DNA from 2 places in the Nocardioides sp. W7 genome. Region 1 is predicted to be linked to the other one. Evidence: predicted binding sites of a transcription regulator. Region 1 holds the regulator's gene; the other holds the start of a gene.
What was found. Region 1 encodes LexA, which represses DNA repair genes until DNA is damaged. Its sites were predicted from a motif close to TCGAACANNTGTTCGA; they were not measured.
Positions count from the first base shown of each region.

Region 2: the regulator LexA is predicted to act here: its motif matches at 1,528-1,543, upstream of MUB56_RS11315 (HNH endonuclease signature motif containing protein).

Region 1 covers NZ_CP095078.1:1,928,532-1,931,863, forward strand. Annotated here, with positions in the region: gene MUB56_RS09125 (MXAN_6640 family putative metalloprotease) at 1-959, opposite strand, end outside; gene lexA (transcriptional repressor LexA) at 1,039-1,755, opposite strand; gene MUB56_RS09135 (LysM peptidoglycan-binding domain-containing protein) at 2,030-2,362, shown strand; gene MUB56_RS09140 (hypothetical protein) at 2,473-2,844, opposite strand; gene MUB56_RS09145 (mismatch-specific DNA-glycosylase) at 2,945-3,332, shown strand, end outside.
Region 2 covers NZ_CP095078.1:2,378,791-2,382,122, reverse strand. Annotated here, with positions in the region: gene MUB56_RS11320 (polysaccharide pyruvyl transferase family protein) at 114-1,397, opposite strand; gene MUB56_RS11315 (HNH endonuclease signature motif containing protein) at 1,631-2,890, shown strand; gene MUB56_RS11310 (YnfA family protein) at 2,899-3,234, opposite strand; tRNA gene MUB56_RS11305 (tRNA-Arg) at 3,287-3,332, opposite strand, start outside.

The DNA of each region.
Region 1 (3,332 bases):
GGCTCCACCTCGCTGAGGTGGCGGAAGAAGATCCAGCTGCCGTAGACCCGCATCCCCTCGCCCTGGTCGAGCGGGACCCCGGGCTGGCTCATCGGGCTGTTCCGGAGGTACTGCACGTTGTCGTTGACGCCGTCGTACACCTCGTCCTCGACCCAGGTGGCCGTCGACTCGAGGAACCACGGGTCCTCGGTGAGGTCGTAGGCCAGCTGGACCGCGTGGAAGTACTCGTGCGCGAGCGTCACCTGGAGGTTCTCGGTGGGGGTGTGGGACGGGAACTCGGCGAAGTCGTTGTCGAGCGCGCAGTACGCCGTGGCGCTGCGCTGCTGGGCGCTCGTGACTCCCTCGGGGGCGCAGTAGCCGTAGATCCCGTCCCCGCGGGTGCCGCTGTCGACGAGGTAGACGTCGAACTGGTCGAGTCCGCCACCGCGGATGCCGTCCGCGACCGGGCGGCGGTAGCCGGCGCCCGCGTAGGTGCCGCTGACCTCGGCCAGGGTCGTGAAGACCAGGTCGACGTAGTCGGGGCGGCCGTTGCCGTTGCCGTCGGAGAGATCGGGGGCGTCGGAGGTCTGGCGCGCCCAGTGCACGCAGAAGCCGTCCTGGCACGCCGCGGTCGGCTGGGCGCCGGCCCGGTAGCCGAACTGCTGGGGGTCGGGGTTGTCCGTGGGTCGGGCCAGGATCCGATCGGCCTCCGCCCGGCGGGCCGCCGGGAGAGCGGTTCGGCTCCGGGCGAGCTCGAGCAGCACCAGGCTGGCGTCGCGGCCCGACGAGCTGCCGCGCAGGAGGCCGTCCGCCTCCTCGAGCACCTGGGCGGCGCGGGCTGCCGGGCCCTCGATCGGGTGTCCGACCGGCTCGCCGTCCCAGCCGCTCGCGCCTGAGGCGGCGCCCGGCTGAGTCAGCAGCGCGGCGGCGAGGACGGCGGCGCCGACGGTCGCGAGCAGCGTGCGGTGGCGTGCGGGCACGAGGTCTCCAACCGGGAGGGAGCGGGCGGGCAATCCTCGCACGCCCGCCCTCGTGAACGGCCCGGTCCAGCCTCCTCGCTCAGACCTTGCGCAGGACCGCGGTGACCTTCCCCAGGATCGTCGCGTGGGTGCCGTCGATCGGGTCGTAGGCCTCGTTGTGGGGCATCAGCCAGACCTTCCCGTCCTTGCGCTTGAAGGTCTTGACGGTGGCCTCGCCGTCGAGGAGGGCGGCGACGATGTCGCCGTTCTCGGCGGTCTGCTCCTTGCGGATCACCACGTAGTCACCGCTGCAGATCGCGGCGTCGACCATCGAGTCACCGGCGACCTCGAGGAGGAAGAGCTCACCCTCGCCGACCAGCTGACGGGGGAGCGGGAAGACGTCCTCGTAGCGCTCCTCGGCCAGGATCGGTCCGCCGGCGGCGATCCGCCCGAGCAGGGGGACGTTGGTCGGCACCGGGGCGGCGTCGCCGACGCCGGTCTCGTCGTACGACGACTCGTCGGCACCGGAGAGGGCACGCCGCGCGGCCATCACCTCGGGCAGGAACACCTCCAGCGCGCGCGGCCGGTGCGGGTCGCGCTTGAGGAAGCCCTTCTCCTCCAGCGACTTCAGCTGGTGCGCCACGCTCGAGGAGCTCGTCAGCCCGACGGCGTCACCGATCTCGCGCATGCTCGGCGGGTAGCCGCGCTTCTCGATGCAGTCCTTGATGTGCGCGAGCACGCGCTGCTGGCGCGGGGTCAGTCCGGTGGCGTCGGGCGGCCCGTCGGGCAGCTCGCGGACGTTCTTCTTCGTGGCCATGGTGATGCCTTTCGCCGGGATGCTCGTGGGCTCACCGTACCGAGATGCGGCTCCGGCTTCAAACATGTGTTCGAAGGGCGTGTCGTCCCGATCCGTTCGAACAAATGTTCCCCCGGTTCTTGATTTCGTTCGAACAGGTGCTCTAGTCTCGCACACATGTTCGATCGAACGTCTGATCGACCAGCTGGCCAGCACCGGACTGTCGGTGGGCGCGGATAGACATTCGCTCGTGGCCAGGCACCCAGGCTGACCGCCACTTCCCCAGGAGGTCCCGATGAGCACGATGCAGATGTCCGACCTGTCCCTCACTCGCGGCGAGCTCCGGCTCACCCGGCGCGGCCGGCTGGTGATCTTCCTGCTCGGGCTGACCCTGGTGCTCGGGATCGGCCTGATGCTCGCCGCCGGGTCGGTGGCCACGCCCGAGCCGGGCACCGCGGAGCCCACGACGGTCGTCACGGTCGGCACCGGCGAGACCCTCTGGGACATCGCGGCAGGTGCGGCCGAGGACGGCCAGGTCCAGGAGATGATCGAGCACATCGAGCGCCTCAACGGCCTGGAGTCGACGGTGCTCCTCGCCGGCCAGGAGCTCCGGGTCCCGACGGAGTAGCGCCACCACAGACTTCGCCAGCCGCTTCGACCCCGGCTGGCGAGCCGGGGAAGACAGGGGCGGGGCCACGAGGTGGCCCCGCCCCTGCGGCGTTTCGGTGTCCGAGGGGGTCAGCGGGCCGCGCGCCGGCCACCGGGCGGGCGCGGCGCGGGCGGGGTCCGGTCCGCCGTCTCCGACGGCACGGGGGACTCCGGTGACGGCGGGGGAGCGGTGATGCCGAGCCCGCGGAGCAGACGGGCGACCATCATCAGGCCGAGGAAGAGGCAGGCGATCGCGCCGGCCGAGGCGAGGGCGAGGAACAGCCAGGCGCGCTCGTCACCGGATCGGGCGCTCGCGCCGAAGTCGATGGCGGCGTACACAAGGTAGCCCCAGGCGACGACCGCCAGGGTCACCCCGACGGCGAGCAGCAGCAGTCGGGGGCGGAAGGTCCGCGGTGGGCGTGCGGCACGTCGCGACCCTGCTCGCTTTCCCTCGCCCGCCACGCCGGTCATTGTGTCGCACCGACCCACACGGTGTGGGAGGACCCGCGCATCCGGCGGCAGCTCCGTGCCCTGAGTTTGGTGCGGCCCGGAGAGTGAAGACGTGGAGGTGCTTCCGGACATCGTGGGTCCTGAGCCGATCGTGGTCTTCTGCGGCCTGGCCGGCGCGGAGTCGACCAAGTGGCGCGAGCACTACTACGCCTCGCCGGGCAACAGCTTCTGGGAGTCGCTCCATCTCAGCGGGCTGAGCCCCCGCCGGCTGCGCCCCGACGAGGACCGGCTGGTCGCCGAGCTGGGATTCGGGCTGACCGACCTGGTGGGGCACTGGGACCCGCGCTGGGTGGAGGTCGACGAACTGGCGGCGAAGGTGGAGCGGTGGCGACCGGAGTGGCTGGCGTTCACCAGCAAGGGCGTCGCGCACGAGGCCGCGCGTGCGCTTGGTCGCCCGGGACGGCCGCACCTGGGAGTCCAGGACTGGTACGTCGGGCCCG
Region 2 (3,332 bases), 450 kb from region 1:
GGGGCCGACCGGCCCACGGCCGGGGCGGGTGACGGAGGTCGGGTCACGGCGCTATCGGGTGCGCGCGGGCCGGCACGCGCGGAACGCGTGCGTCTCAGCTCAGTTGGGCTTCGTCATCGCGATCTCTCCGCGCCGCGCAGCGCCACGAGCTCCGAGACGGCGGTGCGCGCAATCGGCTCGTGCGGCTTCGGTCGGCCGAGCGGACCCGGCCTGACGACGTGCACCACGCCGGGCAGGTCGAGCCCGGCGAGGCGTGCGTCGTACTCGGGATTCGCCGAGTCGGGCGCCCAGATGTGGTCGAGGCCGTTCGCCTCGAGGAAGGCACGGTAGTGCGCGGCGAGCTCCGGGAACCGCGCGTTGAAGACCGAGTAGTCGGCCCCGTCGACGAGCTCGCCGATCGTGACGTCGTCGGGCAGTCCGTGGAGTTCGCGATACGGGATGCCGTGGTACCGCGCGAGCTCGAGGGTGCGCGAGTCGTACGAGAGCACGACCGCCGGCACGCGCGCGAGGATCGCCGCGATCGCGCCGTGGATGCGGGTGCCGAACGCGAAGGAGAAGTCGCGCAGGTAGTCGACCCAGGTGCGCGCATCGACGAAGAAGCGGATGCGGTCGTCGCGGTAGAGAGGGTGGCCCGAGCCGAGCGGTCCGCGGCCGTCGTAGTCGTCGGGGTCGACGCCCTCGAGCAGCAACCGCAGCCGGTGGTGCTCCTGCGCCACGAACTCCAGGCGCGGGAAGTCGGCGACGCTGCGGTCGACGAGCGACTGCATGCCGTTCGTGTAGGTGAGGTCGATGCGGCTCGACGCGTCGACTCCGCGCGGCTCGATGCCGAAGCCGTCGACGCTCGTGAACAGCGACGGGCAGCCGATCACGTCCACGAGTGGTTGCGAGAACCCGAGCTGCGCGAGGTAACCGGCCGTGCGCTCACCGCGCACGCCGATCGACGTCGAGCGGTCGAGCACGGCTCGCACGAACCGGGTCACCGACGCGTCGAGGTCGGGCCCCGCATCCGGTCGGTCGGCATCGAAACCCATCTGCGCCCCGACGCCGACGACCACGACGGGGATGTGCAGGCGCTCGATGAGGCTGGAGTAGATGTCGAGCTGGGGGGCGAAGCCCGGGCGGAACGCGTTCGCGAACGGCAGCACGAGCCGGTCGAAGCGCTCGTCGATGTAGCCCGCCATCCGCGAGACCCTCTTGATGTTCTGGAGGTTCTGGAGCACGAACCCGTCGGTGACGACCTCCGCGCCCGGCACGCTCACGGTGCGGTGCACCGCCGACGAGAACAGCAGGTTGCCGGCATTCGCACCGAACACGCCCCTCTTCCCGACGGCGAGGCTGCGCTCGGGGCTCAGCACCTGGAAGGGGCTCTTTCCGGCTCGGAGCAGGATGCGCGACATCGACGGGGAGCCTACCCGGGCGCGGGCACGCCGAGATGCCGGCCGACGGTGCGGGCGACAGCTTCGGTGCGGTGTCGGTGCTCCCGGCGCGCTCGGGGGCGTCTCGAACCCGGCGAGCCGTACGGCGGCCTCGACCACCGCTTCGGGGGCCGCGAAACCCTGTGCTCACGAGTGCTGGGGATAACCCGCTTCCGGGGCCGGAAAGTGTCGGTGGGATCGGCTGGACTCGAGTCATGTCAGCGATCGCCTCGCCTCCGCACCCGGTCACGGGCCTGCTGGTGCGCACCGGCGAGAACCTCGCCGCGATGCGTGACGCCTGGTTGCCCTCGCTCTCCGCGGAGGAGACCGGACGGGCGCTGGTCGAGACCGACCGGCTGATCACCCAGCTGACCGAGCTGCAGGCCCGCCTCGCCGCGCACGCCGACGCCGTCGACCTCCCCGGACCCACCGGCGCCACCTCGACCGCGAACTGGCTCGCGGTCCAGACCCGCCACACACGGACCTCGACCCACCGACTGACACGACTCGCCGCAGCCCTCGACCGCGACCTGTACGCACCCGTCCGGATCGCGCTCGCCGACGGCGCCATCAATCCCGACCAGGCCCTCGTCATCGCCGACGCCGTCGACGCGCTGCCCGACGAGGTCTCGGCCGAGGTTCGCGTCCAGGCGATCAGCGTGCTGCTGGAAGAGGCGGCCCACCACGACGCCAACGATCTACGCCGCCTCGGGAAACGGATCCTCGACGTCGTCGCCCCCGAGACCGGCGAGGCCCACGAAGCCGGACTGCTGGCCGCCGAGGAAGCCCGCGCGATGGCCACCACCCGGTTGACCATGACCGACGACGGACACGGCACCACCCACGGCCGGTTCCAGCTCCCCACCCTGCACGGCGACCTCCTGCGCAAAGCCCTGACCGCGATCGCCGCCCCCAAGCACCAGACCGCCACCCACGGCCCCCGACCTGCCGGTCAGGGGCGCCGACCCGGGCCCGAGCGGCTCGGCCGCGCACTGTGCGAGCTGCTGGAACGCCTCCCCGCCGATCACCTGCCACAGGCCGGCGGAATGAACGCGACCCTCGTGGTCACCATGACCCTCGACGACCTGAGACGCGACACCGCCGTCGGGCAACTCGACACCGGCCACCGCCTCTCCGCCGGCGCCGTGCGCCGACTGGCCTGCGAGGCCGGCATCATCCCCACCGTCCTCAACGGCAAGTCCGAGGTCCTCGACCTCGGACGAAAACAGCGTCTCTTCAGCAAGGCCCAGCGGACTGCCCTAACGCTCCGTGACGGCGGGTGCACCGCAGACGGCTGCGACTGGCCACCGGCCCTGTGCCACGCCCACCACCACGACCCCTGGAGCCACAGCGGCCCCACCGACCTCGACAACGCCCGGCTCCTCTGCCCACGACACCACACCCGCGCCCACGACCCGACCTACCAGACCCGACACCTGCCCGGCGGAAAGGTCGCCTTCCACCGGCGGACCTGAGGAGACTCCTACGCCGAGCGGGGGGCGTACATGATGACTGCGACCCCCACCAGGCAGACGAGCGCGCCCACGACGTCGTACCGGTCCGGTCGGAAGCCGTCGAGGACCATCCCCCAGGCGAGCGACCCGGCGACGAACACCCCGCCGTACGCCGCGAGGATCCGGCCGAAGTGGGCGTCCGGCTGCAGGGTCGCCACGAACCCGTACACCCCCAACGCGATGACGCCCGCCCCGATCCACGCCCAGCCGCGGTGCTCGCGCACGCCCTGCCAGACCAGCCAGGCACCGCCGATCTCGGCGACCGCGGCCGCGAGGAACAGGGCGAGCGAGCGCAGCGTGTCCATGGGCGCATCGTCCCAGGTGCCGAGCCCGGCCATGGGAACTGCCCGGGTCGGGTGGTGCCCCCGGCAGGACTCGAACCTGCGACCGGCGGATTAGAAGG